3 regions of the Viridibacillus sp. FSL E2-0187 genome follow, and region 3 is predicted to be linked to each of the others. Evidence: a T-box and tRNA genes for the amino acid it is inferred to sense, from the RefSeq annotation. Region 3 holds a T-box; the other regions hold tRNA genes.
What was found. The T-box of region 3 lies ahead of ileS (isoleucine--tRNA ligase). A T-box ahead of a tRNA ligase gene usually reads a tRNA of that ligase, here a tRNA-Ile.
Positions count from the first base shown of each region.

Region 1 (9,533 bases), 2.9 Mb from region 3:
ATTTTAGAGTATTTAATCGAAACAATGTCACATCCAACAGCTGATGAAATATACAAAGCACTTGAAGGGAAATTCCCTAATATGAGTGTAGCAACGGTTTATAATAATCTTCGTGTATTCCGAGAATCAGGTTTAGTGAAAGAATTAACATATGGTGATAGCGCAAGTCGTTTTGATTTTGTTACAAATAAACACTATCACATTATTTGTGAGGGCTGTGGGAAGATTGTAGACTTCCATTACCCAGGGCTTGATGAGGTTGAACATTTCGCCGCTCACGTCACTGGCTTCAAAATTAATTCACACCGTATGGAGATTTATGGGACTTGTCCAACGTGTTCTGAGCAAGCCACTAAAGTTCAATAAGTAAGGAAGCTACTTAACTGTCAAGAATGACACATAGGTAGCTTCTTTTTATGGTAAACTATATAATGCTTTTTTGATAAAAAAACCCCGTTACAATTTAGTAACGAGGAGAAGGCATTATTCTTTAACGTTTTGTGCGATTGTTTAATGATTGATCAAACTCTTGTCCTTCTAATGAAGGATCTAAAGTAAGTGGTTCATTACAATACATACACATATCTACGCGGCCAAGCACTTTCGTGTGTTTATGGCAACCCGGACATTCAACTAATACTGCTCGGGTTGAAAGGAATCCAATCCATCCATATACAAAAGTACTTCCAAGAATACAGAGGATACCTAGTGTCATGAAGATAATAACTAACCATTGGTGTTCTCTGAAGAAAATGGCACCGTACATGATGATAAAGCCAATAAATATGAGAGATAAAGCAAATGAACGGATTTTATTTATCTTGTTTTTATATGGTTTCATTTGTAAGCCTCCTAATCTACAACATACTATAACACAAAATGATATCGTAATATGAAGTGAAAATTTTATGCAGGAATCTTATTATTTTTGTCGAACGTTTAAGACAGAGTAAATTGACTATTGACTATAGGAGGATCATTATGGAGCAGCTACTACGACCCATATACCAAGAACGAGCAAGTCACCCGAATACAATAGGTGTAATTTTAATAGAAAAAAGGGAAGAAGTAAGCCCGATAACAGATACATTCGATACGATACTTCTTATTATTACAAGACAAAGTGACCGACCAGTCTTTACAAAACATTATACATTTAAAGATAAAAAAGCTGCTATGCACATCATTACGGAGAAGCAGTTAAATAAATGGTTATTAGTAGGAACTAATAAGAAGATAGTCGACTGGCTATTCTTTGGTAAAGTATTATTCGATCGTAATGAGTATCTCTCTAATTTAAAAAAGGAACTTAAGGAGTTCCCATTTTATGGTCGGAAAATCAAAATGGGTATTGAGTTTGCAAAGTTAATACGAAGATACTTAGAGGGTAAAGTATGTTTCGAAGAGAAAAATTATTTAGATGCCTATAATCATGTTGTTGAATCATTGCATCATTTAGCTCGTCTTGCTGTAATGGATAAAGGATTGTACCCTGAGGTTACAGTGTGGTCGCAAGTAAAACAAATTGATCCAGCCATTTACAAATTATATGAAGAACTTATTACAAGTGAAGAATCATTAGATAAACGATTAGAGTTATTATTCTTAGCAAGTGAGTTCTTTATTCATTCTCGTACTGCAGATGGTGCAACGCATGTAATAGAAGTAATGTCTCAAAAAGACTTTTGGACAATTCAAGAACTGCATGAACAAGAGGAGCTAAAAAACTATTCAGTTAACCTTGAAGTTTTCATCGAATACTTAATAGATAAAGGTTACATCTCTGTAGAGCGTGTAGAGACTAAAGGAAATAACATATATCATAGAGATTATAAGGTTGAAGAAATCGTTGATTAGTTGTATATTAATTGAGGCGTTTAAAACGCCTCAAATTTTTTTAGAAAAAGTGTTGACATGAGTATCGACATTATTGTATTATATTAATTGTCGCTAAGACGTGTTGTTAAAACTTAAAACTTTCACCCGATAAACTTTTTTAAAAAAGTTGTTGACATCGAAATTGAAGGATGTTAAGATATTAAAGTCGCTGCAACAACAACAACAACGACGAAGACAACAAAATGAACCTTGAAAACTGAACATGCAAGACGTTAATCAATAAATGTTTTTGGACATCAACTTGTTGGTGGATCAAAACAAAAATAGATATCATCTTCGGATGATACGCTAGCAAAGCTAATGAGCTTTCAAACTACTTTTATGGAGAGTTTGATCCTGGCTCAGGACGAACGCTGGCGGCGTGCCTAATACATGCAAGTCGAGCGAATGATGAAGAAGCTTGCTTCTTCTGATTTAGCGGCGGACGGGTGAGTAACACGTGGGCAACCTACCTAGTAGATTGGGATAACTCCGGGAAACCGGGGCTAATACCGAATAATCCATTTTGTCACATGGCAAAATGCTGAAAGGCGGTTTCGGCTGTCACTACTAGATGGGCCCGCGGTGCATTAGCTAGTTGGTGGGGTAATGGCCTACCAAGGCAACGATGCATAGCCGACCTGAGAGGGTGATCGGCCACATTGGGACTGAGACACGGCCCAAACTCCTACGGGAGGCAGCAGTAGGGAATCTTCCACAATGGACGAAAGTCTGATGGAGCAACGCCGCGTGAGTGATGAAGGTTTTCGGATCGTAAAACTCTGTTGTAAGGGAAGAACAAGTACGTTAGTAACTGAACGTACCTTGACGGTACCTTATTAGAAAGCCACGGCTAACTACGTGCCAGCAGCCGCGGTAATACGTAGGTGGCAAGCGTTGTCCGGATTTATTGGGCGTAAAGCGCGCGCAGGTGGTTTCTTAAGTCTGATGTGAAAGCCCACGGCTCAACCGTGGAGGGTCATTGGAAACTGGGAGACTTGAGTGCAGAAGAGGAAAGTGGAATTCCAAGTGTAGCGGTGAAATGCGTAGAGATTTGGAGGAACACCAGTGGCGAAGGCGACTTTCTGGTCTGTAACTGACACTGAGGCGCGAAAGCGTGGGGAGCAAACAGGATTAGATACCCTGGTAGTCCACGCCGTAAACGATGAGTGCTAAGTGTTAGGGGGTTTCCGCCCCTTAGTGCTGCAGCTAACGCATTAAGCACTCCGCCTGGGGAGTACGGCCGCAAGGTTGAAACTCAAAGGAATTGACGGGGGCCCGCACAAGCGGTGGAGCATGTGGTTTAATTCGAAGCAACGCGAAGAACCTTACCAGGTCTTGACATCCCAATGACCGCTCTAGAGATAGAGTTTTCCCTTCGGGGACATTGGTGACAGGTGGTGCATGGTTGTCGTCAGCTCGTGTCGTGAGATGTTGGGTTAAGTCCCGCAACGAGCGCAACCCTTGATCTTAGTTGCCATCATTTAGTTGGGCACTCTAAGGTGACTGCCGGTGACAAACCGGAGGAAGGTGGGGATGACGTCAAATCATCATGCCCCTTATGACCTGGGCTACACACGTGCTACAATGGACGATACAAAGAGTCGCTAACTCGCGAGGGTATGCTAATCTCATAAAATCGTTCTCAGTTCGGATTGTAGGCTGCAACTCGCCTACATGAAGCCGGAATCGCTAGTAATCGTGGATCAGCATGCCACGGTGAATACGTTCCCGGGCCTTGTACACACCGCCCGTCACACCACGAGAGTTTGTAACACCCGAAGTCGGTGAGGTAACCTTTATGGGGCCAGCCGCCGAAGGTGGGATAGATGATTGGGGTGAAGTCGTAACAAGGTAGCCGTATCGGAAGGTGCGGCTGGATCACCTCCTTTCTAAGGATAATTACGGAAACAGATCTTGGATCTGTCGATTAACGTCTTGCGTTCAGTTTTGAAGGTTTATAAAAACCTTATATTTTTCCGAAAAAGGGGCCTATAGCTCAGCTGGTTAGAGCGCACGCCTGATAAGCGTGAGGTCGATGGTTCGAGTCCATTTAGGCCCACCATTTTTCTTTTTTGGGGCCTTAGCTCAGCTGGGAGAGCGCCTGCCTTGCACGCAGGAGGTCAGCGGTTCGATCCCGCTAGGCTCCACCAATATTGTTCTTTGAAAACTGGATAAAACGACATTGAAGCAAATTAAGTAACACATTTTTTATTATTAAGTTTTTTAGGCTTAATAACTAACTTTTAGGTTAAGTTATTAAGGGCGCATGGCGGATGCCTTGGCACTAGGAGCCGAAGAAGGACGGCACTAACACCGATATGCTTCGGGGAGCTGTAAGTGAGCTTTGATCCGGAGATTTCCGAATGGGGGAACCCACTGTTCGTAATGGAGCAGTATCTTGACGTGAATACATAGCGTCTTGATGGCAGACCCAGGGAACTGAAACATCTAAGTACCTGGAGGAAGAGAAAGAAAAATCGATTCCCTGAGTAGCGGCGAGCGAAACGGGAATAGCCCAAACCAAGAGGCTTGCCTCTTGGGGTTGTAGGACACTCTATATGGAGTTACAAAGGAATGAGTTAAACGAAGCGGTCTGGAAAGGCCCGCCAGAGCAGGTAACAGCCCTGTAGTTGAAAGTTCATTCTCTCTTGAGTGTATCCTGAGTACGGCGGAACACGTGAAATTCCGTCGGAATCTGGGAGGACCATCTCCCAAGGCTAAATACTACCTAGTGACCGATAGTGAACCAGTACCGTGAGGGAAAGGTGAAAAGCACCCCGGAAGGGGAGTGAAATAGATCCTGAAACCATGTGCCTACAAGTAGTTAGAGCCCGTTAATGGGTGATAGCGTGCCTTTTGTAGAATGAACCGGCGAGTTACGATTACATGCGAGGTTAAGTTTTAGAAGACGGAGCCGTAGCGAAAGCGAGTCTGAATAGGGCGAATGAGTATGTGGTTGTAGACCCGAAACCAGGTGATCTACCCATGTCCAGGGTGAAGGTAAGGTAACACTTACTGGAGGCCCGAACCCACGTACGTTGAAAAGTGCGGGGATGAGGTGTGGGTAGCGGAGAAATTCCAATCGAACCTGGAGATAGCTGGTTCTCTCCGAAATAGCTTTAGGGCTAGCCTCGTGATAGAGAATCCTGGAGGTAGAGCACTGTTTGAACTAGGGGTCCATCCCGGATTACCGAATTCAGACAAACTCCGAATGCCAGTGATTTATGCACGGGAGTCAGACTGCGAGTGATAAGATCCGTAGTCAAAAGGGAAACAGCCCAGACCACCAGCTAAGGTCCCAAAGTAATTGTTAAGTGGAAAAGGATGTGACGTTGCTTAGACAACCAGGATGTTGGCTCAGAAGCAGCCATCATTTAAAGAGTGCGTAATAGCTCACTGGTCGAGTGACGCTGCGCCGAAAATGTATCGGGGCTAAACAATTCACCGAAGCTGTGGATGGACATCTTAGATGTCCGTGGTAGGAGAGCGTTCTAAGTGCTGTGAAGTCAGACCGGAAGGACTGGTGGAGCGCTTAGAAGTGAGAATGCCGGTATGAGTAGCGAAAGACGGGTGAGAATCCCGTCCACCGAATGACTAAGGTTTCCTGAGGAAGGCTCGTCCGCTCAGGGTTAGTCGGGACCTAAGCCGAGGCCGATAGGCGTAGGCGATGGACAACAGGTTGATATTCCTGTACCACCTATTTACCATTTGAGCAATGGGGGGACGCAGTAGGATAGGGTAAGCATGCTGTTGGTTATGCATGTTCAAGCAGTGAGGCGTGAAATGAGGCAAATCCCATTTCTATAACGTTGAGCTGTGATGACGAGGACGTATGTCCGGAGTTCCTGATTTCACACTGCCAAGAAAAGCCTCTAGCGAGGTAAAAGGTGCCCGTACCGCAAACCGACACAGGTAGTCGAGGAGAGAATCCTAAGGTGTGCGAGAGAACTCTCGTTAAGGAACTCGGCAAAATGACCCCGTAACTTCGGGAGAAGGGGTGCTCTAGTAGGGTGAAAGCCCGAGAGAGCCGCAGTGAATAGGCCCAGGCGACTGTTTAGCAAAAACACAGGTCTCTGCAAAACCGTAAGGTGACGTATAGGGGCTGACGCCTGCCCGGTGCTGGAAGGTTAAGAGGAGTGCTTAGCGCAAGCGAAGGTGCGAATTGAAGCCCCAGTAAACGGCGGCCGTAACTATAACGGTCCTAAGGTAGCGAAATTCCTTGTCGGGTAAGTTCCGACCCGCACGAAAGGCGTAACGATCTGGGCACTGTCTCAACGAGAGACTCGGTGAAATTATAGTACCTGTGAAGATGCAGGTTACCCGCGACAGGACGGAAAGACCCCGTGGAGCTTTACTGTAGCCTGATATTGAATTTTGATACATCTTGTACAGGATAGGTAGGAGCCAGAGATTCCGGAGCGCCAGCTTCGGAGGAGGCGTTGGTGGGATACTACCCTAGATGTATTGAACTTCTAACCCATGCCCCTTAGCGGGGTAGGAGACAGTGTCAGGCGGGCAGTTTGACTGGGGCGGTCGCCTCCTAAAGAGTAACGGAGGCGCCCAAAGGTTCCCTCAGAATGGTTGGAAATCATTCGTAGAGTGTAAAGGCATAAGGGAGCTTGACTGCGAGACCTACAAGTCGAGCAGGGTCGAAAGACGGGCTTAGTGATCCGGTGGTTCCGCATGGAAGGGCCATCGCTCAACGGATAAAAGCTACCCCGGGGATAACAGGCTTATCTCCCCCAAGAGTCCACATCGACGGGGAGGTTTGGCACCTCGATGTCGGCTCATCGCATCCTGGGGCTGTAGTCGGTCCCAAGGGTTGGGCTGTTCGCCCATTAAAGCGGTACGCGAGCTGGGTTCAGAACGTCGTGAGACAGTTCGGTCCCTATCCGTCGTGGGCGTAGGAAATTTGAGAGGAGCTGTCCTTAGTACGAGAGGACCGGGATGGACACACCGCTGGTGTACCAGTTGTTCTGCCAAGGGCATCGCTGGGTAGCTATGTGTGGACGGGATAAGTGCTGAAAGCATCTAAGCATGAAGCCCCCCTCAAGATGAGATTTCCCATTACGCAAGTAAGTAAGATCCCTCAAAGACGATGAGGTAGATAGGTTCGAGGTGGAAGTGTGGCGACATACGGAGCTGACGAATACTAATAGATCGAGGACTTAACCAAATTTTACTTAACTAACTTCAATGTAATTTATCCAGTTTTGAGAGAATAATAAAAAACTTTTCTAAAATAGCAAAAAACACTTGCTAAACTTTAAAAAAGATGGTATAATTATTCTTGTCCTTAGGTAATACAATAGTCTAGTGATGATGGCAAAGAGGTCACACCCGTTCCCATGCCGAACACGGAAGTTAAGCTCTTTAGCGCCGATGGTAGTTGGGGGTTTCCCCCTGTGAGAGTAGGACGTTGCTAGGCGATCATATTATTCCGAAGTAGCTCAGTGGTAGAGCATCCGGCTGTTAACCGGACGGTCGTAGGTTCGAGTCCTACCTTCGGAGCCATTTTTGGAGAGCTGTCCGAGTGGCCGAAGGAGCACGATTGGAAATCGTGTAGGCGAGTAACCTTGTCTCAAGGGTTCAAATCCCTTGCTCTCCGCCATACACATTCTAATTTATTAAATGGCCCCTTGGTCAAGCGGTTAAGACACCGCCCTTTCACGGCGGTAACACGGGTTCGAATCCCGTAGGGGTCACCATTTATAACATTATACGGAGGATTAGCTCAGCTGGGAGAGCACCTGCCTTACAAGCAGGGGGTCGGCGGTTCGATCCCGTCATCCTCCACCATTTAAATTAATAATACCATTATCGCGGGGTGGAGCAGTTCGGTAGCTCGTCGGGCTCATAACCCGAAGGTCACAGGTTCAAATCCTGTCCCCGCAACCAAATGGTCCGGTAGTTCAGTTGGTTAGAATGCCTGCCTGTCACGCAGGAGGTCGCGGGTTCGAGTCCCGTCCGGACCGCCATTTTTTAAAAAAGAATATTAAATTATTATGGGTCAGTAGCTCAGTTGGTAGAGCATTAGATTGAAGCTCTAAGTGTCGGCGGTTCGATTCCGTCCTGACCCACCATAATAATGCCGGTGTAGCTCAGTTGGTAGAGCAACTGACTTGTAATCAGTAGGTCGAGGGTTCGACTCCTTTCGCCGGCACCATGTTTTTCTGGAGGGGTAGCGAAGAGGCTAAACGCGGCGGACTGTAAATCCGCTCCTTCGGGTTCGGCGGTTCGAATCCGTCCCCCTCCACCATTTTTTTATTTTAGGGGCATAGTTTAACGGTAGAATAGAGGTCTCCAAAACCTTTGATGTGGGTTCGATTCCTACTGCCCCTGCCAATTTAAATTATATAATGGCGGTTGTGGCGAAGTGGTTAACGCACCTGATTGTGGTTCAGGCATTCGTGGGTTCGATTCCCATCAGTCGCCCCATTTAATTTTTGACAATAAAATAACTTAGATATAATAATATTATGGCGGTTGTGGCGAAGTGGTTAACGCACCTGATTGTGGTTCAGGCATTCGTGGGTTCGATTCCCATCAGTCGCCCCATATTATTGGGGTATAGCCAAGCGGTAAGGCAACGGATTTTGATTCCGTCATGCCCTGGTTCGAATCCAGGTACCCCAGTTAAATTTGCGGAAGTAGTTCAGTGGTAGAACACCACCTTGCCAAGGTGGGGGTCGCGAGTTCGAACCTCGTCTTCCGCTCCATTTTCTATTTACGGCGGCATAGCCAAGTGGTAAGGCACAGGTCTGCAACACCTCTACCACCGGTTCAAATCCGGTTGCCGCCTCCAATTATTTTTAAAATAACTACATATGATCTATAATAATATTATGCCGGTGTGGCGGAATTGGCAGACGCGCACGACTCAAAATCGTGTTCTTTCGAGAGTGTCGGTTCGACCCCGACCACCGGTATCCTAAATATAAATTTCCTTAAGAGTTCTCATTATGAGAGCTCTTTTTTTGTTGTTTAAATTTCTTTCTTTGAGGGAGTATCCATGGTGGAATTTAAGGTACAAGATATTCTAGAAGCACAGTCGTTCAATGTTAACTATAAAGGCGCAGTAGGTTCCTGCAATGTTTTATGAACTTAAAAAAGAGGAGGAAAGGGAGAAAGGACTAAAAGGAGAGGAGCAAAATTTCTCTCCTCTTTTTTAAAAGTAGTAGTTATAGAAACAAGATCAGGATTTATTGACTTTTACTCTGAAGAAACACATAAAAATTTAACAGGTGTACTTGTGAGATTCAACCAATAATGCGGACTACTAGAGTCGATGATAATGGAGTCATGTTCGTTTAAATGATATTCTTCATCATTTATTTGTACGGTCAGCTTGCCATCTAAAACATATAGAAATTCTTTTCCGTGATGAGTAAATTGATTCCCCTTGTTTTCTCCAGGATTTAGAATTATAAGAAGTGGGTTAAAGCCAAGGCCTTTATGATTGCCGGACAGGTCCTTGTAAATGAATTGGTTGACGGTCAACTCCGTACCGCTATTTATTCCTCGAATGACAGTAGGCTGTTTTTGTTCTGTTTCTGTGTTGAAAAAGTAACTAGGATTTACTTGAAGTACTTCGGATATTTTCTTGAGCGATTCTAGTGTTAGAGATGATTTCATACGCTCAACTTGTGATA
Region 1 is NZ_JBBOVG010000001.1:187,788-197,320, forward strand. Features, by position in the region: gene perR (peroxide-responsive transcriptional repressor PerR) at 1-366, shown strand, start outside; gene MHH85_RS00790 (YgzB family protein) at 491-841, opposite strand; gene MHH85_RS00795 (nucleotidyltransferase-like protein) at 982-1,857, shown strand; rRNA gene MHH85_RS00800 (16S ribosomal RNA) at 2,218-3,770, shown strand; tRNA gene MHH85_RS00805 (tRNA-Ile) at 3,867-3,943, shown strand; tRNA gene MHH85_RS00810 (tRNA-Ala) at 3,956-4,031, shown strand; rRNA gene MHH85_RS00815 (23S ribosomal RNA) at 4,128-7,057, shown strand; rRNA gene rrf (5S ribosomal RNA) at 7,194-7,309, shown strand; tRNA gene MHH85_RS00825 (tRNA-Asn) at 7,321-7,395, shown strand; tRNA gene MHH85_RS00830 (tRNA-Ser) at 7,401-7,492, shown strand; tRNA gene MHH85_RS00835 (tRNA-Glu) at 7,515-7,589, shown strand; tRNA gene MHH85_RS00840 (tRNA-Val) at 7,605-7,680, shown strand; tRNA gene MHH85_RS00845 (tRNA-Met) at 7,703-7,779, shown strand; tRNA gene MHH85_RS00850 (tRNA-Asp) at 7,783-7,859, shown strand; tRNA gene MHH85_RS00855 (tRNA-Phe) at 7,889-7,964, shown strand; tRNA gene MHH85_RS00860 (tRNA-Thr) at 7,972-8,047, shown strand; tRNA gene MHH85_RS00865 (tRNA-Tyr) at 8,057-8,140, shown strand; tRNA gene MHH85_RS00870 (tRNA-Trp) at 8,153-8,226, shown strand; tRNA gene MHH85_RS00875 (tRNA-His) at 8,244-8,319, shown strand; tRNA gene MHH85_RS00880 (tRNA-His) at 8,364-8,439, shown strand; tRNA gene MHH85_RS00885 (tRNA-Gln) at 8,446-8,517, shown strand; tRNA gene MHH85_RS00890 (tRNA-Gly) at 8,526-8,600, shown strand; tRNA gene MHH85_RS00895 (tRNA-Cys) at 8,613-8,686, shown strand; tRNA gene MHH85_RS00900 (tRNA-Leu) at 8,729-8,810, shown strand; gene MHH85_RS00905 (helix-turn-helix domain-containing protein) at 9,094-9,533, opposite strand, start outside.
Region 1: it encodes a tRNA-Ile, which carries the amino acid that the T-box ahead of ileS (isoleucine--tRNA ligase) is inferred to sense. The anticodon was not compared.

Region 2 (9,533 bases), on a different contig from region 3:
CTCTGATTAAAAGTCAGATGCTCTACCAACTGAGCTAATGGCTCATAAAATTAAAAATGGCTGGGGTACCTGGATTCGAACCAGGGCATGACGGAATCAAAATCCGTTGCCTTACCGCTTGGCTATACCCCAACAATGAATAATGAATGTTTTATATAAAAAATGGTGGAGGGGGACGGATTCGAACCGCCGAACCCGAAGGAGCGGATTTACAGTCCGCCGCGTTTAGCCTCTTCGCTACCCCTCCGACAAAAAAATATGGTGGAGGATGACGGGATCGAACCGCCGACCCCCTGCTTGTAAGGCAGGTGCTCTCCCAGCTGAGCTAATCCTCCATGGATATCTAAAATAATTTTTAAAAATGGTGACCCCTACGGGATTCGAACCCGTGTTACCGCCGTGAAAGGGCGGTGTCTTAACCGCTTGACCAAGGGGCCATTAATGCTGTACTGCTTAAAACAGGACAAGAATTATATTAACATCCTTTAAATAAAAAAGCAATACTTTATTTAAAAAATATTAAAAATTTCATCTTACTAAACAAAATTCAATATATTTCTACTTCTTGATAAATAATAGAAAGCTTCCAACCGGGCTCGAACCGGTGACCTCTTCCTTACCATGGAAGCACTCTACCTGCTGAGCTATGGAAGCATAGACAAAAAAATGGCTCCGAAGGTAGGACTCGAACCTACGACCGATCGGTTAACAGCCGATTGCTCTACCACTGAGCTACTTCGGAACAATAATATTATCGCTTCTTTAGATGTTACTTTTGTGGAACACAAATATTATTATAACAGCATATTAAAACATTTCAAGCTATTTAAGGAAAAAAGTTTTAATTTTTTTGCACTTAAATATACCTATATTTTATTACAGTAACTCTAACTATCATAAAAGCCCTATTTAAGCGTTTTAAAGCGTTTTAATCAGAATCTAATGTAAGACTACCAACATATATCAATTATGCTCCTAAAGGCTATTACAATGAAAATCTCATAACCATTGATGGACTATTTTCAATTAGAATTCTTATGCCTTTATACACAAATTCCACTTTCCTTTAAAATTCCAGTGCAACTATTTTTCCAACATTAACTGCTAGAACTATTGAATAAGTTATATTTTTTTAATATACATCTATAATTGAGATAGTATACTTTTTGCATAACCTTTTCTAAGATACAGATATCAGTTGATCAAGAGCCAAATAAAATTATTTTGGAGTTATTTAAGTATGGCTTTACACCCAATATATTATGCAAAACAAAGAAGCTTACTATTCCCCCATTATAAATTGCAATAATTGGATGCAAATCTATTTCCGTTTTACACAACTCAAATGAGACTAATGACGATTAAGGAAATTTCATCGGTTCTTCAGTGAATTAATACTTGCCAAATAACTCCCCATATCGATTGTTATAACCTTTAAATACAATAGTCATAATATAACCCTTGATTTCCACATTTATTATAACTATTTTCTATATAAAAAAGCACAACTGATTAAATCAGCTGTGCTTTAATGTGCCTAGCAACGTCCTACTCTCACAGGGGGAAACCCCCAACTACCATCGGCGCTAAAGAGCTTAACTTCCGTGTTCGGCATGGGAACGGGTGTGACCTCTTTGCCATCATCACTAGACTATTTAGAGAACTTGTTCTCTCAAAACTGGATAAATTACATTGAAGTTAGTTAAGTAAAATTTGGTTAAGTCCTCGATCTATTAGTATTCGTCAGCTCCGTATGTCGCCACACTTCCACCTCGAACCTATCTACCTCATCGTCTTTGAGGGATCTTACTTACTTGCGTAATGGGAAATCTCATCTTGAGGGGGGCTTCATGCTTAGATGCTTTCAGCACTTATCCCGTCCACACATAGCTACCCAGCGATGCCCTTGGCAGAACAACTGGTACACCAGCGGTGTGTCCATCCCGGTCCTCTCGTACTAAGGACAGCTCCTCTCAAATTTCCTACGCCCACGACGGATAGGGACCGAACTGTCTCACGACGTTCTGAACCCAGCTCGCGTACCGCTTTAATGGGCGAACAGCCCAACCCTTGGGACCGACTACAGCCCCAGGATGCGATGAGCCGACATCGAGGTGCCAAACCTCCCCGTCGATGTGGACTCTTGGGGGAGATAAGCCTGTTATCCCCGGGGTAGCTTTTATCCGTTGAGCGATGGCCCTTCCATGCGGAACCACCGGATCACTAAGCCCGTCTTTCGACCCTGCTCGACTTGTAGGTCTCGCAGTCAAGCTCCCTTATGCCTTTACACTCTACGAATGATTTCCAACCATTCTGAGGGAACCTTTGGGCGCCTCCGTTACTCTTTAGGAGGCGACCGCCCCAGTCAAACTGCCCGCCTGACACTGTCTCCTACCCCGCTAAGGGGCATGGGTTAGAAGTTCAATACATCTAGGGTAGTATCCCACCAACGCCTCCTCCGAAGCTGGCGCTCCGGAATCTCTGGCTCCTACCTATCCTGTACAAGATGTATCAAAATTCAATATCAGGCTACAGTAAAGCTCCACGGGGTCTTTCCGTCCTGTCGCGGGTAACCTGCATCTTCACAGGTACTATAATTTCACCGAGTCTCTCGTTGAGACAGTGCCCAGATCGTTACGCCTTTCGTGCGGGTCGGAACTTACCCGACAAGGAATTTCGCTACCTTAGGACCGTTATAGTTACGGCCGCCGTTTACTGGGGCTTCAATTCGCACCTTCGCTTGCGCTAAGCACTCCTCTTAACCTTCCAGCACCGGGCAGGCGTCAGCCCCTATACGTCACCTTACGGTTTTGCAGAGACCTGTGTTTTTGCTAAACAGTCGCCTGGGCCTATTCACTGCGGCTCTCTCGGGCTTTCACCCTACTAGAGCACCCCTTCTCCCGAAGTTACGGGGTCATTTTGCCGAGTTCCTTAACGAGAGTTCTCTCGCACACCTTAGGATTCTCTCCTCGACTACCTGTGTCGGTTTGCGGTACGGGCACCTTTTACCTCGCTAGAGGCTTTTCTTGGCAGTGTGAAATCAGGAACTCCGGACATACGTCCTCGTCATCACAGCTCAACGTTATAGAAATGGGATTTGCCTCATTTCACGCCTCACTGCTTGAACATGCATAACCAACAGCATGCTTACCCTATCCTACTGCGTCCCCCCATTGCTCAAATGGTAAATAGGTGGTACAGGAATATCAACCTGTTGTCCATCGCCTACGCCTATCGGCCTCGGCTTAGGTCCCGACTAACCCTGAGCGGACGAGCCTTCCTCAGGAAACCTTAGTCATTCGGTGGACGGGATTCTCACCCGTCTTTCGCTACTCATACCGGCATTCTCACTTCTAAGCGCTCCACCAGTCCTTCCGGTCTGACTTCACAGCACTTAGAACGCTCTCCTACCACGGACATCTAAGATGTCCATCCACAGCTTCGGTGAATTGTTTAGCCCCGATACATTTTCGGCGCAGCGTCACTCGACCAGTGAGCTATTACGCACTCTTTAAATGATGGCTGCTTCTGAGCCAACATCCTGGTTGTCTAAGCAACGTCACATCCTTTTCCACTTAACAATTACTTTGGGACCTTAGCTGGTGGTCTGGGCTGTTTCCCTTTTGACTACGGATCTTATCACTCGCAGTCTGACTCCCGTGCATAAATCACTGGCATTCGGAGTTTGTCTGAATTCGGTAATCCGGGATGGACCCCTAGTTCAAACAGTGCTCTACCTCCAGGATTCTCTATCACGAGGCTAGCCCTAAAGCTATTTCGGAGAGAACCAGCTATCTCCAGGTTCGATTGGAATTTCTCCGCTACCCACACCTCATCCCCGCACTTTTCAACGTACGTGGGTTCGGGCCTCCAGTAAGTGTTACCTTACCTTCACCCTGGACATGGGTAGATCACCTGGTTTCGGGTCTACAACCACATACTCATTCGCCCTATTCAGACTCGCTTTCGCTACGGCTCCGTCTTCTAAAACTTAACCTCGCATGTAATCGTAACTCGCCGGTTCATTCTACAAAAGGCACGCTATCACCCATTAACGGGCTCTAACTACTTGTAGGCACATGGTTTCAGGATCTATTTCACTCCCCTTCCGGGGTGCTTTTCACCTTTCCCTCACGGTACTGGTTCACTATCGGTCACTAGGTAGTATTTAGCCTTGGGAGATGGTCCTCCCAGATTCCGACGGAATTTCACGTGTTCCGCCGTACTCAGGATACACTCAAGAGAGAATGAACTTTCAACTACAGGGCTGTTACCTGCTCTGGCGGGCCTTTCCAGACCGCTTCGTTTAACTCATTCCTTTGTAACTCCATATAGAGTGTCCTACAACCCCAAGAGGCAAGCCTCTTGGTTTGGGCTATTCCCGTTTCGCTCGCCGCTACTCAGGGAATCGATTTTTCTTTCTCTTCCTCCAGGTACTTAGATGTTTCAGTTCCCTGGGTCTGCCATCAAGACGCTATGTATTCACGTCAAGATACTGCTCCATTACGAACAGTGGGTTCCCCCATTCGGAAATCTCCGGATCAAAGCTCACTTACAGCTCCCCGAAGCATATCGGTGTTAGTGCCGTCCTTCTTCGGCTCCTAGTGCCAAGGCATCCGCCATGCGCCCTTAATAACTTAACCTAAAAGTTAGTTATTAAGCCTAAAAAACTTAATAATAAAAAATGTGTTACTTAATTTGCTTCAATGTCGTTTTATCCAGTTTTCAAAGAACAATATTGGTGGAGCCTAGCGGGATCGAACCGCTGACCTCCTGCGTGCAAGGCAGGCGCTCTCCCAGCTGAGCTAAGGCCCCAAAAAAGAAAAATGGTGGGCCTAAATGGACTCGAACCATCGACCTCACGCTTATCAGGCGTGCGCTCTAACCAGCTGAGCTATAGGCCCCTTTTTCGGAAAAATATAAGGTTTTTATAAACCTTCAAAACTGAACGCAAGACGTTAATCGACAGATCCAAGATCTGTTTCCGTAATTATCCTTAGAAAGGAGGTGATCCAGCCGCACCTTCCGATACGGCTACCTTGTTACGACTTCACCCCAATCATCTATCCCACCTTCGGCGGCTGGCCCCATAAAGGTTACCTCACCGACTTCGGGTGTTACAAACTCTCGTGGTGTGACGGGCGGTGTGTACAAGGCCCGGGAACGTATTCACCGTGGCATGCTGATCCACGATTACTAGCGATTCCGGCTTCATGTAGGCGAGTTGCAGCCTACAATCCGAACTGAGAACGATTTTATGAGATTAGCATACCCTCGCGAGTTAGCGACTCTTTGTATCGTCCATTGTAGCACGTGTGTAGCCCAGGTCATAAGGGGCATGATGATTTGACGTCATCCCCACCTTCCTCCGGTTTGTCACCGGCAGTCACCTTAGAGTGCCCAACTAAATGATGGCAACTAAGATCAAGGGTTGCGCTCGTTGCGGGACTTAACCCAACATCTCACGACACGAGCTGACGACAACCATGCACCACCTGTCACCAATGTCCCCGAAGGGAAAACTCTATCTCTAGAGCGGTCATTGGGATGTCAAGACCTGGTAAGGTTCTTCGCGTTGCTTCGAATTAAACCACATGCTCCACCGCTTGTGCGGGCCCCCGTCAATTCCTTTGAGTTTCAACCTTGCGGCCGTACTCCCCAGGCGGAGTGCTTAATGCGTTAGCTGCAGCACTAAGGGGCGGAAACCCCCTAACACTTAGCACTCATCGTTTACGGCGTGGACTACCAGGGTATCTAATCCTGTTTGCTCCCCACGCTTTCGCGCCTCAGTGTCAGTTACAGACCAGAAAGTCGCCTTCGCCACTGGTGTTCCTCCAAATCTCTACGCATTTCACCGCTACACTTGGAATTCCACTTTCCTCTTCTGCACTCAAGTCTCCCAGTTTCCAATGACCCTCCACGGTTGAGCCGTGGGCTTTCACATCAGACTTAAGAAACCACCTGCGCGCGCTTTACGCCCAATAAATCCGGACAACGCTTGCCACCTACGTATTACCGCGGCTGCTGGCACGTAGTTAGCCGTGGCTTTCTAATAAGGTACCGTCAAGGTACGTTCAGTTACTAACGTACTTGTTCTTCCCTTACAACAGAGTTTTACGATCCGAAAACCTTCATCACTCACGCGGCGTTGCTCCATCAGACTTTCGTCCATTGTGGAAGATTCCCTACTGCTGCCTCCCGTAGGAGTTTGGGCCGTGTCTCAGTCCCAATGTGGCCGATCACCCTCTCAGGTCGGCTATGCATCGTTGCCTTGGTAGGCCATTACCCCACCAACTAGCTAATGCACCGCGGGCCCATCTAGTAGTGACAGCCGAAACCGCCTTTCAGCATTTTGCCATGTGACAAAATGGATTATTCGGTATTAGCCCCGGTTTCCCGGAGTTATCCCAATCTACTAGGTAGGTTGCCCACGTGTTACTCACCCGTCCGCCGCTAAATCAGAAGAAGCAAGCTTCTTCATCATTCGCTCGACTTGCATGTATTAGGCACGCCGCCAGCGTTCGTCCTGAGCCAGGATCAAACTCTCCATAAAAGTAGTTTGAAAGCTCATTAGCTTTGCTAGCGTATCATCCAAAGATGATATCTATTTTTGTTTTGATCCACCAACAGAGTTGATGTTCAAAAACATTTATTGATTAACGTCTTGCATGTTCAGTTTTCAAGGTTCATAAGATATATATGGTGGAGCCTAGCGGGATCGAACCGCTGACCTCCTGCGTGCAAGGCAGGCGCTCTCCCAGCTGAGCTAAGGCCCCGTGTGGGTATAAGTAATAATGGTCGGGAAGACAGGATTCGAACCTGCGACCCCTTGGTCCCAAACCAAGTGCTCTACCAAGCTGAGCTACTTCCCGTTAATGGCGCGCCCGGCAGAAGTCGAATCCACAACCTTCTGATCCGTAGTCAGACGCTCTATCCAATTGAGCTACGGGCGCATATATTATCACTTGTATTAAATTAAAAGAAATGGTGCCGAGGACCGGAATCGAACCGGTACGGTAGTCACCTACCGCAGGATTTTAAGTCCTGTGCGTCTGCCAGTTCCGCCACCCCGGCATATTTTGGAGCGGAAGACGAGGTTCGAACTCGCGACCCCCACCTTGGCAAGGTGGTGTTCTACCACTGAACTACTTCCGCAATATGCTGATAAACTTAAAAATTATGGTGCGGGTGAAGGGAGTCGAACCCCCACGCCTTGCGGCGCTAGATCCTAAGTCTAGTGCGTCTGCCAGTTCCGCCACACCCGCATATAATGTTTTTTTAAAATGGTGAGCCATGTAGGATTCGAACCTACGACCCTCTGATTAAAAGTCAGATGCTCTACCAACTGAGCTAATGGCTCATATGAAATGAATGGTGCCGGCGAAAGGAGTCGAACCCTCGACCTACTGATTACAAGTCAGTTGCTCTACCAACTGAGCTACACCGGCAATGTTTATTAAAAATGGTGGAGGATGACGGGATCGAACCGCCGACCCCCTGCTTGTAAGGCAGGTGCTCTCCCAGCTGAGCTAATCCTCCATATTGTTCGCCTAGCAACGTCCTACTCTCACAGGGGGAAACCCCCAACTACCATCGGCGCTAAAGAGCTTAACTTCCGTGTTCGGCATGGGAACGGGTGTGACCTCTTTGCTATCGTCACTAGACTATTTTTAAGACAAGAATTATTATATCACTTCGCTTCTTTAAAAGCAAGTGTTTTTTTAACTTTTTTAAAAAGTTTTTCTTGTTCTCTCAAAACTGGATAAATTACATTGAAGTTAGTTAAGTAAAATTTGGTTAAGTCCTCGATCTATTAGTATTCGTCAGCTCCGTATGTCGCCACACTTCCACCTCGAACCTATCTACCTCATCGTCTTTGAGGGATCTTACTTACTTGCGTAATGGGAAATCTCATCTTGAGGGGGGCTTCATGCTTAGATGCTTTCAGCACTTATCCCGTCCACACATAGCTACCCAGCGATGCCCTTGGCAGAACAACTGGTACACCAGCGGTGTGTCCATCCCGGTCCTCTCGTACTAAGGACAGCTCCTCTCAAATTTCCTACGCCCACGACGGATAGGGACCGAACTGTCTCACGACGTTCTGAACCCAGCTCGCGTACCGCTTTAATGGGCGAACAGCCCAACCCTTGGGACCGACTACAGCCCCAGGATGCGATGAGCCGACATCGAGGTGCCAAACCTCCCCGTCGATGTGGACTCTTGGGGGAGATAAGCCTGTTATCCCCGGGGTAGCTTTTATCCGTTGAGCGATGGCCCTTCCATGCGGAACCACCGGATCACTAAGCCCGTCTTTCGACCCTGCTCGACTTGTAGGTCTCGCAGTCAAGCTCCCTTATGCCTTTACACTCTACGAATGATTTCCAACCATTCTGAGGGAACCTTTGGGCGCCTCCGTTACTCTTTAGGAGGCGACCGCCCCAGTCAAACTGCCCGCCTGACACTGTCTCCTACCCCGCTAAGGGGCATGGGTTAGAAGTTCAATACATCTAGGGTAGTATCCCACCAACGCCTCCTCCGAAGCTGGCGCTCCGGAATCTCTGGCTCCTACCTATCCTGTACAAGATGTATCAAAATTCAATATCAGGCTACAGTAAAGCTCCACGGGGTCTTTCCGTCCTGTCGCGGGTAACCTGCATCTTCACAGGTACTATAATTTCACCGAGTCTCTCGTTGAGACAGTGCCCAGATCGTTACGCCTTTCGTGCGGGTCGGAACTTACCCGACAAGGAATTTCGCTACCTTAGGACCGTTATAGTTACGGCCGCCGTTTACTGGGGCTTCAATTCGCACCTTCGCTTGCGCTAAGCACTCCTCTTAACCTTCCAGCACCGGGCAGGCGTCAGCCCCTATACGTCACCTTACGGTTTTGCAGAGACCTGTGTTTTTGCTAAACAGTCGCCTGGGCCTATTCACTGCGGCTCTCTCGGGCTTTCACCCTACTAGAGCACCCCTTCTCCCGAAGTTACGGGGTCATTTTGCCGAGTTCCTTAACGAGAGTTCTCTCGCACACCTTAGGATTCTCTCCTCGACTACCTGTGTCGGTTTGCGGTACGGGCACCTTTTACCTCGCTAGAGGCTTTTCTTGGCAGTGTGAAATCAGGAACTCCGGACATACGTCCTCGTCATCACAGCTCAACGTTATAGAAATGGGATTTGCCTCATTTCACGCCTCACTGCTTGAACATGCATAACCAACAGCATGCTTACCCTATCCTACTGCGTCCCCCCATTGCTCAAATGGTAAATAGGTGGTACAGGAATATCAACCTGTTGTCCATCGCCTACGCCTATCGGCCTCGGCTTAGGTCCCGACTAACCCTGAGCGGACGAGCCTTCCTCAGGAAACCTTAGTCATTCGGTGGACGGGATTCTCACCCGTCTTTCGCTACTCATACCGGCATTCTCACTTCTAAGCGCTCCACCAGTCCTTCCGGTCTGACTTCACAGCACTTAGAACGCTCTCCTACCACGGACATCTAAGATGTCCATCCACAGCTTCGGTGAATTGT
Region 2 is NZ_JBBOVG010000002.1:293,843-303,375, reverse strand. Features, by position in the region: tRNA gene MHH85_RS20675 (tRNA-Lys) at 1-44, opposite strand, end outside; tRNA gene MHH85_RS20670 (tRNA-Gln) at 58-132, opposite strand; tRNA gene MHH85_RS20665 (tRNA-Tyr) at 164-247, opposite strand; tRNA gene MHH85_RS20660 (tRNA-Val) at 260-335, opposite strand; tRNA gene MHH85_RS20655 (tRNA-Glu) at 363-437, opposite strand; tRNA gene MHH85_RS20650 (tRNA-Thr) at 582-654, opposite strand; tRNA gene MHH85_RS20645 (tRNA-Asn) at 668-742, opposite strand; rRNA gene rrf (5S ribosomal RNA) at 1,536-1,651, opposite strand; rRNA gene MHH85_RS20635 (23S ribosomal RNA) at 1,714-4,643, opposite strand; tRNA gene MHH85_RS20630 (tRNA-Ala) at 4,740-4,815, opposite strand; tRNA gene MHH85_RS20625 (tRNA-Ile) at 4,828-4,904, opposite strand; rRNA gene MHH85_RS20620 (16S ribosomal RNA) at 5,001-6,553, opposite strand; tRNA gene MHH85_RS20615 (tRNA-Ala) at 6,701-6,776, opposite strand; tRNA gene MHH85_RS20610 (tRNA-Pro) at 6,796-6,872, opposite strand; tRNA gene MHH85_RS20605 (tRNA-Arg) at 6,877-6,953, opposite strand; tRNA gene MHH85_RS20600 (tRNA-Leu) at 6,986-7,074, opposite strand; tRNA gene MHH85_RS20595 (tRNA-Gly) at 7,081-7,155, opposite strand; tRNA gene MHH85_RS20590 (tRNA-Leu) at 7,181-7,265, opposite strand; tRNA gene MHH85_RS20585 (tRNA-Lys) at 7,285-7,360, opposite strand; tRNA gene MHH85_RS20580 (tRNA-Thr) at 7,373-7,448, opposite strand; tRNA gene MHH85_RS20575 (tRNA-Val) at 7,464-7,539, opposite strand; rRNA gene rrf (5S ribosomal RNA) at 7,549-7,664, opposite strand; rRNA gene MHH85_RS20565 (23S ribosomal RNA) at 7,794-9,533, opposite strand, start outside.
Region 2: it encodes a tRNA-Ile, which carries the amino acid that the T-box ahead of ileS (isoleucine--tRNA ligase) is inferred to sense. The anticodon was not compared.

Region 3 (9,533 bases):
TTGGTAAGGTTCGGAATTTCTTAACCAAATTTTTAGAATAATATAGGCGGCTTTCTCTACACACAATGAGCTAAAATAGGAGGAATAGAGATGTTAGAATTTGATACAGATGTCGAACAACTAGCAGTGATTAAAGTAATCGGCGTTGGCGGCGGCGGTAATAATGCAGTCAATCGTATGATTGAACATGGTGTACAAGGTGTAGAATTCATTGCCGTGAATACAGACTCACAAGCATTAAAACTATCGAAAGCTGATGTAAAATTACAGATTGGTGGTAAATTAACACGTGGTTTAGGTGCAGGAGCAAACCCTGAAGTTGGGAAAAAGGCTGCTGAAGAAAGTAAAGAACAGTTAGAAGAAGCGTTAAGTGGAGCAGATATGGTATTCGTTACTGCAGGTATGGGTGGCGGTACAGGTACAGGTGCTGCACCTGTTATCGCTCAAATTGCTCACGATTTAGGTGCATTAACAGTAGGCGTTGTAACACGTCCATTCACTTTTGAAGGACGAAAACGTCAATCACAAGGATATGGCGGTACAACTGCAATGAAAGAAGCGGTTGATACATTAATTGTTATTCCAAATGATCGTCTGCTTGAAATAGTAGATAAAAACACACCAATGTTAGAAGCATTCCGTGAAGCAGATAATGTTCTTCGTCAAGGTGTACAAGGTATCTCAGATTTAATTGCAACACCTGGTCTTATTAACTTAGACTTTGCAGACGTAAAATCTATTATGTCTGATAAAGGTTCTGCATTAATGGGTATTGGTATTGCATCTGGAGAAAATCGTGCAATAGAAGCTGCTAAAAAAGCGATTTCAAGTCCATTACTTGAAACATCGATTCATGGTGCTAAAGGTGTCCTAATGAATATGACTGGTGGTTCAAACCTAGGTCTTTATGAAGTAGGAGATGCAGCTGATATTGTATCTGCAGCATCTGATGAAGATGTGAATATTATCTTCGGTGCGGTAATTAATGATAACTTGAAAGATGAAATCATCGTTACAGTTATTGCAACTGGATTCTCAGATGATGATATGCCTGTAGACCCGCGTTCAGCTAGCCGAGGTGGAATCGGTGCTGGCCGTCAAGCTGTTACAGCGGCTTCTCAACAAGCTGTTCGTGAAGTAAGACAAGAAGAAGTAAAAGTACATCAAGAGCCTGTGCGCCAAACACAAACGTCACAATCTCAAGATGATGCTTTGGATATTCCAACATTCTTACGTAATCGCCAAAAAAGACGTTAATTTTTCGATCTAACTAGCTCACACAATTTATTGTGTGGGCTTTTTATTTTGTGGGAAATATCTGCAAAAAAATGTCAGTATTCACTTTTTTCTGTCGCAATTTTTTGCGAAATCACTTCACAGTTTGACATTTTTTGAAGTTTGAGAATGTTAACCTTTCAGTAGGGAGGCGGTGTCATGTACGGAGAAGTTATTTTAGCGCTCAATACAATTTTCAATTACATTGTCTTGTCCTTTTCAAGTAAGATTGGTGCATTGCAAGTGTCGAGAAAAAGATTGTTGTTAAGCGCGCTAATAGGTGCATGTGTCGTTGTCTTTATTGGTCAATCTGTTATACCAATGATTTTTGCTTTTGTCGTGATGACAATTAGTGCCTTTGGTTTTCATTTTATGAAATGGCTAAAAAGTGCTGTTATTTGTATTGTTGCAGCATTATTTGCAGGTGGTCTTTTAACTGCTCTTGAGCCACTATTTTTTAAAATGCCTACTGTTTATTTTGCGTCGACCAGCAGTATCATAGCTGTTGCTGGGCTTGTTCTATTACAAAATAGATGGACCGTTAGTAAACAGCAATCGCTTGAGCGTGGGCTTGTATTTGATACGACAATGACGTTTCAAGGGCAGAGTTGGCAATTAAGAGGATTTATCGATACAGGGAATAGTTGCATCGAACCATTAACAGGTAGGGCTGTTCATTTTATTGCTTGGAGTGCGTTAGAAGATCGTATGGATGATGTGCTAAAAACTGCACTACAGAGCTGGCAATCATCTAACCCTTACAAATTATCGATGTTCCCGAAAGAGTTACAAAGTAAGTTGACGGTTATTCGATTCTCAACGGTACAAGAAAAGGCAGTTTATGGAATCGCTTTCCGCTTTGATCAGTGGGAGGTACACGGGGAAGATGGTTTCTTTATCGCACCGGGTTTTTTCGTACTTACAAAGGAATCAGATCATTTCCCACAGCAAGTAGATGTCATTCTAAATGTCTCAACACTTTGTCAATAATAATGGAAGGGGTTTTTACATGATTCGAAAAATTTGGCACTGGCTACAGCAGAAGTTCATTACTTGGAGAACGAAGGGTACTTTTTATATAGGAAGTCATGAATCGCTGCCTGTACCATTGAAAAAAGAGGAGGAGAAGGAAGTTATTGCGGCGTTTATGAGAGGAGATATGAGTGCTAGAGATACGTTAATCGAACGTAATTTACGTTTAGTAGTGTATATTGCTAGACGTTTTGATAATTCAAATACACCAATTGAAGATTTAATCAGTATTGGATCTATTGGATTAATAAAAGCAATTGAAACTTTTAATACTGAAAAAAATATCAAACTCGCTACATACGCTTCTAGATGTATCGAAAATGAAATTTTAATGCACTTACGCAAAACAAGTCGAACTAAAGGTGAAGTGTCATTAGATGAACCGCTCAACTCAGATGCTGATGGTAATGAATTATTACTATCGGATATTTTAGGGACGGACGAGCATATTATTACGGATAATGTTGAAAAAAAAATCGAGCGCCAACATATGTTTCAAGCGATTCATATTTTGGAAGAGCGCGAACGCTATATTATGGAATGTCGTTTTGGGCTAAATGGTAGAGAAGAGATGACACAGAAGGAAGTGGCGGATCATCTCGGCATTTCTCAATCTTATATTTCTCGTTTAGAAAAGAAAATTATTCATGAATTACGTGAAAATTTAAATCAACCAACTATGTAATGGGTGAAATTGGTCATTTTTCCACCGCATATTCTGACGTTAAACGGACAAACTGAATTTACAACAAAGAAAGAAGCGTCCGGAGGAAATGACTATGCGAACAAAAGTGGATTTATGCGGTGTAGATACTGCAAAGTTACCTGTATTAAAGCATGAGGAAATGCGTCAGTTATTTATCCAATTGCAAAGTGGCCAAGAGGAAGTAAGAGATCAGCTCGTTATGGGCAATCTACGATTAGTACTCAGTATTGTGGGGCGTTTTGCATATCGTGGTGAACAGGCTGATGACCTGTTTCAAGTCGGCTGTATTGGTTTATTGAAATCAATTGATCATTTTGATTTGTCTCATAATGTGAGATTTTCAACCTATGCAGTGCCAATGATTATTGGGGAGATTCGCAGGCATTTGCGGGACCATCACCCACTGCGCGTTGCTCGTTCATTGCGTGATATTGCCTATAAGGCGATGCAGGCTAAAGAACAGTTTATCAATGAGCAATTGCGTGAACCAACGCTATCTGATTTAGCGCGTATGACAGGCTTGCCGCAAGAGGATATATTATTTGCATTAGATGCAATTCAAGAACCAATGTCACTCCATGAACCAATTTATTCAGATGGTGGTGATCCAGTTTATATGATGGATCAACTAAAAGATAATGCAGTTTCTGAAGAACGATGGTTGACTTATGTAACCATGAAAGAAAATGTTATGAAGCTAGATGAACGGCAACAAAAAATCTTAGCAAAACGTTTTTACTATGGTGAGACGCAGACAGAAATAGCTAACGAATTAGGAATTTCGCAAGCTCAAATTTCTAGGTTGGAAAAAAGTGCAATCAAAACAATTCAAAAGCAAATATCACAATACGATAATTAATTACTATGGCAAAAACGTATCAAACTATAAAAGTTGATGCGTTTTTTGCTATTTCCCTTCATAGACTGAATTAGGAGGGATGTAGATGAGATTTTCTGATATCCAAAGAAAAGAAATTATTGAAGCAGGTAATGGTCGTTTTTTAGGGTTTGTCCTAGATGCAGTATTGTCGGAAGAAACTGGCTTGATAGAGGCATTCGTCGTATCCGAACCGAAGAGATTCTTTCAATTTTCACAAAGTGATCAAGATGCAATGAAAATTCGTATAGAAGATATTCTTGTAGTTGGGAAGGATGTTATATTAGTGAAAGCACGATAGTGAAATGTATGACTATTCATTGATAATTCATGCGTGGCTTGGTACAATAAGTTAACAAGTATCTTTGAAAAGATGGGAATAAAATGACGTTAATTATAAATAACTTAGAAGAAATTCAGCTAAAGATTGAAAAAGCAGCAAACAGGGTAGGTAGACAAGTAGCCGATGTATCAATTATCGCAGTTACAAAGCAAGTGTCTACTGAACGGGCTATTGAGGCGCTTGATGCAGGATTAAATCAATTAGGCGAAAATCGTCCAGAAGGCTTGTTAGAAAAAAGAGAATCAATTATTGATGGTGCTGTATGGCATTATATCGGCTCGATGCAAACTCGTAAAGTCAAACAAGTCATCGACAAAATTGATTATCTACATTCTTTAGATCGTATTAGTTTAGCAGATGAAATCGAAAAACGAGCAACACGTATTGTGAATTGTTTTGTACAAGTAAATGTTTCAGGTGAAGAATCAAAGCATGGTCTGCAACCAGAAGAAGTCATACCGTTTATAGAGCAACTATCGCAATATTCTCGTATTCGCGTAGTGGGTTTAATGACAATGGCCCCAAATACAGAAGACTTAGAAGTAGTTCGCAACGTTTTTAAAAATCTTAAAAAACTACAATTGGAAGTCGAAAAAAACGGATATGTTCATGCACCATGTCATGATTTATCGATGGGAATGTCAAATGACTATGAAATCGCTGTCGAAGAGGGTGCAACGTATGTTCGAATTGGTACGGCTCTAGTTGGCAACGAAAGAAGGGATTCTTAATGAGCATGAAGGATAAAATTAAGAACTTTTTTTTACTAGAAGAAGATGAAGAAGACTACTATGAGCAACCACAACAGCAACCACAACAGCAAGAGCAACGCCAACAAAGAGTCATGTCACAACCTGTTCATCAAACTGCAGTAAGTCAACCAGCAGTTAAAAAAGTAAGCAACAAGGAGCGACGGAATGTGGCAACTGAACATACAAATACACCTAATCTAGTAAGTATTACACAAAAAGCTTCAAAGGTTGTCTTAGCCGAACCACGTGTCTATGCAGAAGCTCAAGATATTGCTGAACATTTAAAAAGCAAGCGTGCAGTCGTTGTAAATCTACAACGTATAGATAAAGAGCAAGGTATTCGTATAATTGACTTTTTAAGTGGTACAATATGTGCACTGGGTGGAGATATAAAACGTATTGGCACGGACATATTCTTATGCACACCAGACAATGTAGAAGTTGACGGTAATATTTCTGAATATTATTATGAAGACTGATCAAACTGAGGAGTTTAATAATTTATGTATATAGTAGGTACTATCATTTCAAGATTAATTTTCTATTATTCAATTGCGCTTATCATTTATATTTTGATGTCGTGGGTTCCAGCGGCATATGAGTCTAAATTCGGACAAATTTTAGGTAAAATTTGTGATCCATATTTAGAGTTATTTAGACGTTTTATTCCACCATTAGGTATGATTGATATTTCGCCAATCGTAGCATTATTTGTATTGAATTTGGCAAATCAAGGAGTAATAAGTTTGTTTAATGGGCTTTTGCTCTGATTTTTAGACAATATCACTCTTCCCCACAATATGAATGTGGGGTTTTTTTATTAAGAAAGGAGGGGTGTTATGGAAGAGATATTCCAGCATTTCCGACCAGAAGAGCGTGAATTTATTGATCAAGTTAGTGGCTGGCGTATGGAAGTAGAAGATCGCTATGCGCCAAAGTTAACGGACTTTCTAGATCCGCGTCAACGATTTATTGTACAGTCAATCATCGGACATCAGGGCGATATTACAATGGCGTTTTTTGGTGCATTTGATGAAGCTGAGCGCAGAAGAATTCTAATATACCCTTCCTATTTTGAACCAGTAGAAGAGGATTATCAAATCACGGTATTTCATTTGCGTTATCCTTCTAAGTTTGTTCAGCTTGAGCATCCAGATGTTTTAGGGGCGTTACTATCACTGGGTTTAGGTAGAGAGAAATTTGGGGATATAAGATTAGACAACTCTACAGCCCAATTCGCTATTGCTTCGGAAGTAGAAGATTATGTAAGAGCTAACCTCACTTCAATTGGTAAAGTAAAAGTATATGTTGAAGCGCTAAATTCAAGTGAAATGTTATTACCGAATGAAGAAGTTTGGACGGATGAAATGATGACAGTAAGTTCGATGCGTTTAGATACGGTTATCGCCTCTGTATTTAATATATCTCGTCAGAAATCTGCAGCACTTATTAATAGCGGAAAAGTGAAGGTTAACTTTACGATCCGAGAAAATATTTCTTTTGAGCTGCATGAACTTGATCTACTATCAATTCGAGGCTTTGGGAGATTTATGATAAAAGCTATTGAAGGAAGAACAAAAAAAGATAAAATCCGCATTAATATTGGTCGGATGGAAAGAAAAACATAACAATTTCATTAAATTTGTTGTTTTTTCGATGTACTTACCATTAATGACCTGTATAATAGTTTACAATATATATTATGCTATAAGGGAGAGTGTAGAAAATGCCGTTATCGCCTGTTGATATACATAATAAAGAGTTTACCCGTGGTTTCAGAGGTTACAATGAAGATGAAGTAAATGAGTTTTTAATGCAAATCATAAAAGACTATGAAGTTGTTTTAAAAGAGAAAAAAGAGCTGGAAAGCAAATTACTAACTTCAAATGAGCAGATTGGTCACTATAACTCTATTGAATCAACTCTTCAAAAATCAATTGTCATTGCACAAGAAGCTGCTGAGGAAGTGCGACGTAATTCTACGAAAGAAGCAAAATTGATTGTTAAAGAGGCTGAGAAGAATGCCGATCGTATTGTTAACGAAGCTTTATCAAAAGCACGTCGTATTGCATTAGAAATTGAAGAGTTGAAAAAACAATCTAAAGTATTCCGTAATCGCTTCAAAATGATTGTTGAAGCCCAGTTAGATTTGATTGAATCCGATGATTGGGATCATTTATTGGAGTATGAAATTGATTCGACAGAATTAGAGCGCTTAGATACACCGGTAGAATAAACGATACTTGACTGAATGCTTTCTGTTTTCTATAATGTCAACATATCAAAGAAAAAGTTATGATGGAGACAGTATTTTTTGAGTGAAGTAAAAGCGATCTGAGGACGGTGCAAGCTCAGACTAAACACTCAAGGAAGAAAATCACTCTGGAACTAGATTACTGAACAAAAACAGTAAGTAATCTCGGCTCACACCACGTTAAGGTGTCTAAGAGGCGTATTATTTATATTACGCAATTAGGGTGGTACCGCGAGATAATTCCTCCTCGTCCCTTTTTTGGGATGAGGAGTTTTTTATTTGCTAAAAAAAGAGGAGGATTTATATGGAATATAAAGATACGCTATTAATGCCGAAAACAGATTTCCCGATGCGCGGAAATTTGCCGGCTAATGAACCGAAAATTCAAGAAAAATGGGAAGAAATGGACATCAATGCGTTGGTGTTAGAGCGTACAAAAGATCGCCCAGCATTCATCTTACATGATGGCCCTCCATACGCTAATGGTGATCTTCATATGGGTCATGCATTAAACAAAGTATTAAAAGATATGGTTAATCGTCACCGTTCAATGACTGGTTACTTCGTTCCTTATGTACCAGGTTGGGATACGCACGGTCTACCAATCGAGCAAGCATTAGCCAACAAAGGTGTAAAACGTAAAGAAATGACTACTGCCGAATTCCGTAAACTTTGTGAAGAGTATGCTTACGAGCAAGTTGATCGTCAAAGAACTCAATTCAAACGTATCGGTGTACGTGGTGACTGGGATAATCCATATATCACATTACAACCTAAATTCGAAGCCCGTCAAATTAAAGTATTTGGTGAAATGGCGAAAAAAGGTTATATCTATAAAGGTTTGAAACCAGTTTACTGGTCTCCATCAAGTGAATCGGCATTAGCTGAAGCAGAAATCGAATACCAAGATATTAAATCGCCATCTATCTATGTTGCATTTGATGTAAAAGACGGTAAAGGTGTAGTTAATACTGACGAAAGCTTTATCATCTGGACAACAACACCATGGACAATTCCTGCCAACTTAGGTATTTCCGTAAATCCAGAATTCACATATGTTGTAGTAAAAGTAGCTGATAAGAAATTTATCATCGCTAAAGGTTTACTTGAAAAAGTAGCAGAAACGTTAGAATGGGAAAACTACGAAATTGACCGTGAAGTTGCTGGGCAAGATTTAGAATACGTTGTAGCATCTCACCCTATATATGGCCGTGATTCATTGATCATGTGCGGTGATCACGTTACTCTTGACGCTGGTACTGGATGTGTTCATACAGCCCCTGGGCATGGTGAAGACGACTTTAATATCGGAAAAAAATACGATATCGGTATTTTAAGCCCAGTTAATAACCGAGGTGTATTAACTGAAGAAGCTCCTGGCTTTGAAGGATTATTCTATAATGATGCCAATAAAGAAATTACAAAAGCGTTAGAAGAAAAAGGAGCATTACTAAAACTTTCATTCTTCACGCACTCATATCCACATGACTGGCGTACAAAAAAACCAGTTATTTATCGTGCAACTGCACAGTGGTTTGCATCAATTGAAGCATTCCGTCCTGAATTGTTACAAGCAATTCGTGATACAAACTTTACACCTTCATGGGGTGAAACTCGTCTATTCAATATGATTCGTGACCGTGGGGATTGGTGTATTTCTCGTCAACGTGCTTGGGGTGTTCCAATTCCAGTGTTTTATGCTGAGAACGATGAACCAATCATCACAGAAGAGACAATTGAGCACGTTGCAAATCTATTTAAAGAACACGGTTCAAACATTTGGTTCGAACGTGATGCGAAAGATTTATTACCAGCAGGATTCACTCATCCTGGTAGCCCAAATGGCGAATTCACTAAAGAAACAGACATTATGGACGTTTGGTTTGACTCAGGTTCTACACACCAAGGCGTGTTAGATGAACGCCCAGAATTACGCTACCCTGCAGACCTTTATTTAGAAGGCTCTGACCAATACCGCGGTTGGTTCAACTCTTCACTAATTACAAGTGTTGCTATACATGGACATGCGCCGTATAAAGGGTTACTTTCTCACGGCTTTGTATTAGATGGCGAAGGTCGCAAGATGAGTAAATCTATTGGGAATATTATCGCTCCTATCAAAGTAATGAACCAATATGGTGGCGATATTCTACGTTTATGGGTAGCATCAGTAGACTACACAGCTGACGTTCGTATTTCGATGGACATCATGAAGCAAGTTTCTGAAGTATATCGTAAAATCCGTAATACGCTTCGATTCCTACACGGGAATGTAAGTGACTTCAATCCTGAAG
Region 3 is NZ_JBBOVG010000001.1:3,118,023-3,127,555, reverse strand. Features, by position in the region: gene ftsA (cell division protein FtsA) at 1-41, shown strand, start outside; gene ftsZ (cell division protein FtsZ) at 91-1,257, shown strand; gene MHH85_RS15335 (sigma-E processing peptidase SpoIIGA) at 1,435-2,265, shown strand; gene sigE (RNA polymerase sporulation sigma factor SigE) at 2,285-2,992, shown strand; gene sigG (RNA polymerase sporulation sigma factor SigG) at 3,087-3,872, shown strand; gene MHH85_RS15320 (PRC-barrel domain-containing protein) at 3,958-4,191, shown strand; gene MHH85_RS15315 (YggS family pyridoxal phosphate-dependent enzyme) at 4,275-4,964, shown strand; gene MHH85_RS15310 (cell division protein SepF) at 4,964-5,464, shown strand; gene MHH85_RS15305 (YggT family protein) at 5,489-5,755, shown strand; gene MHH85_RS15300 (YlmH family RNA-binding protein) at 5,825-6,613, shown strand; gene MHH85_RS15295 (DivIVA domain-containing protein) at 6,712-7,221, shown strand; T-box leader at 7,272-7,497, shown strand; gene ileS (isoleucine--tRNA ligase) at 7,544-9,533, shown strand, end outside.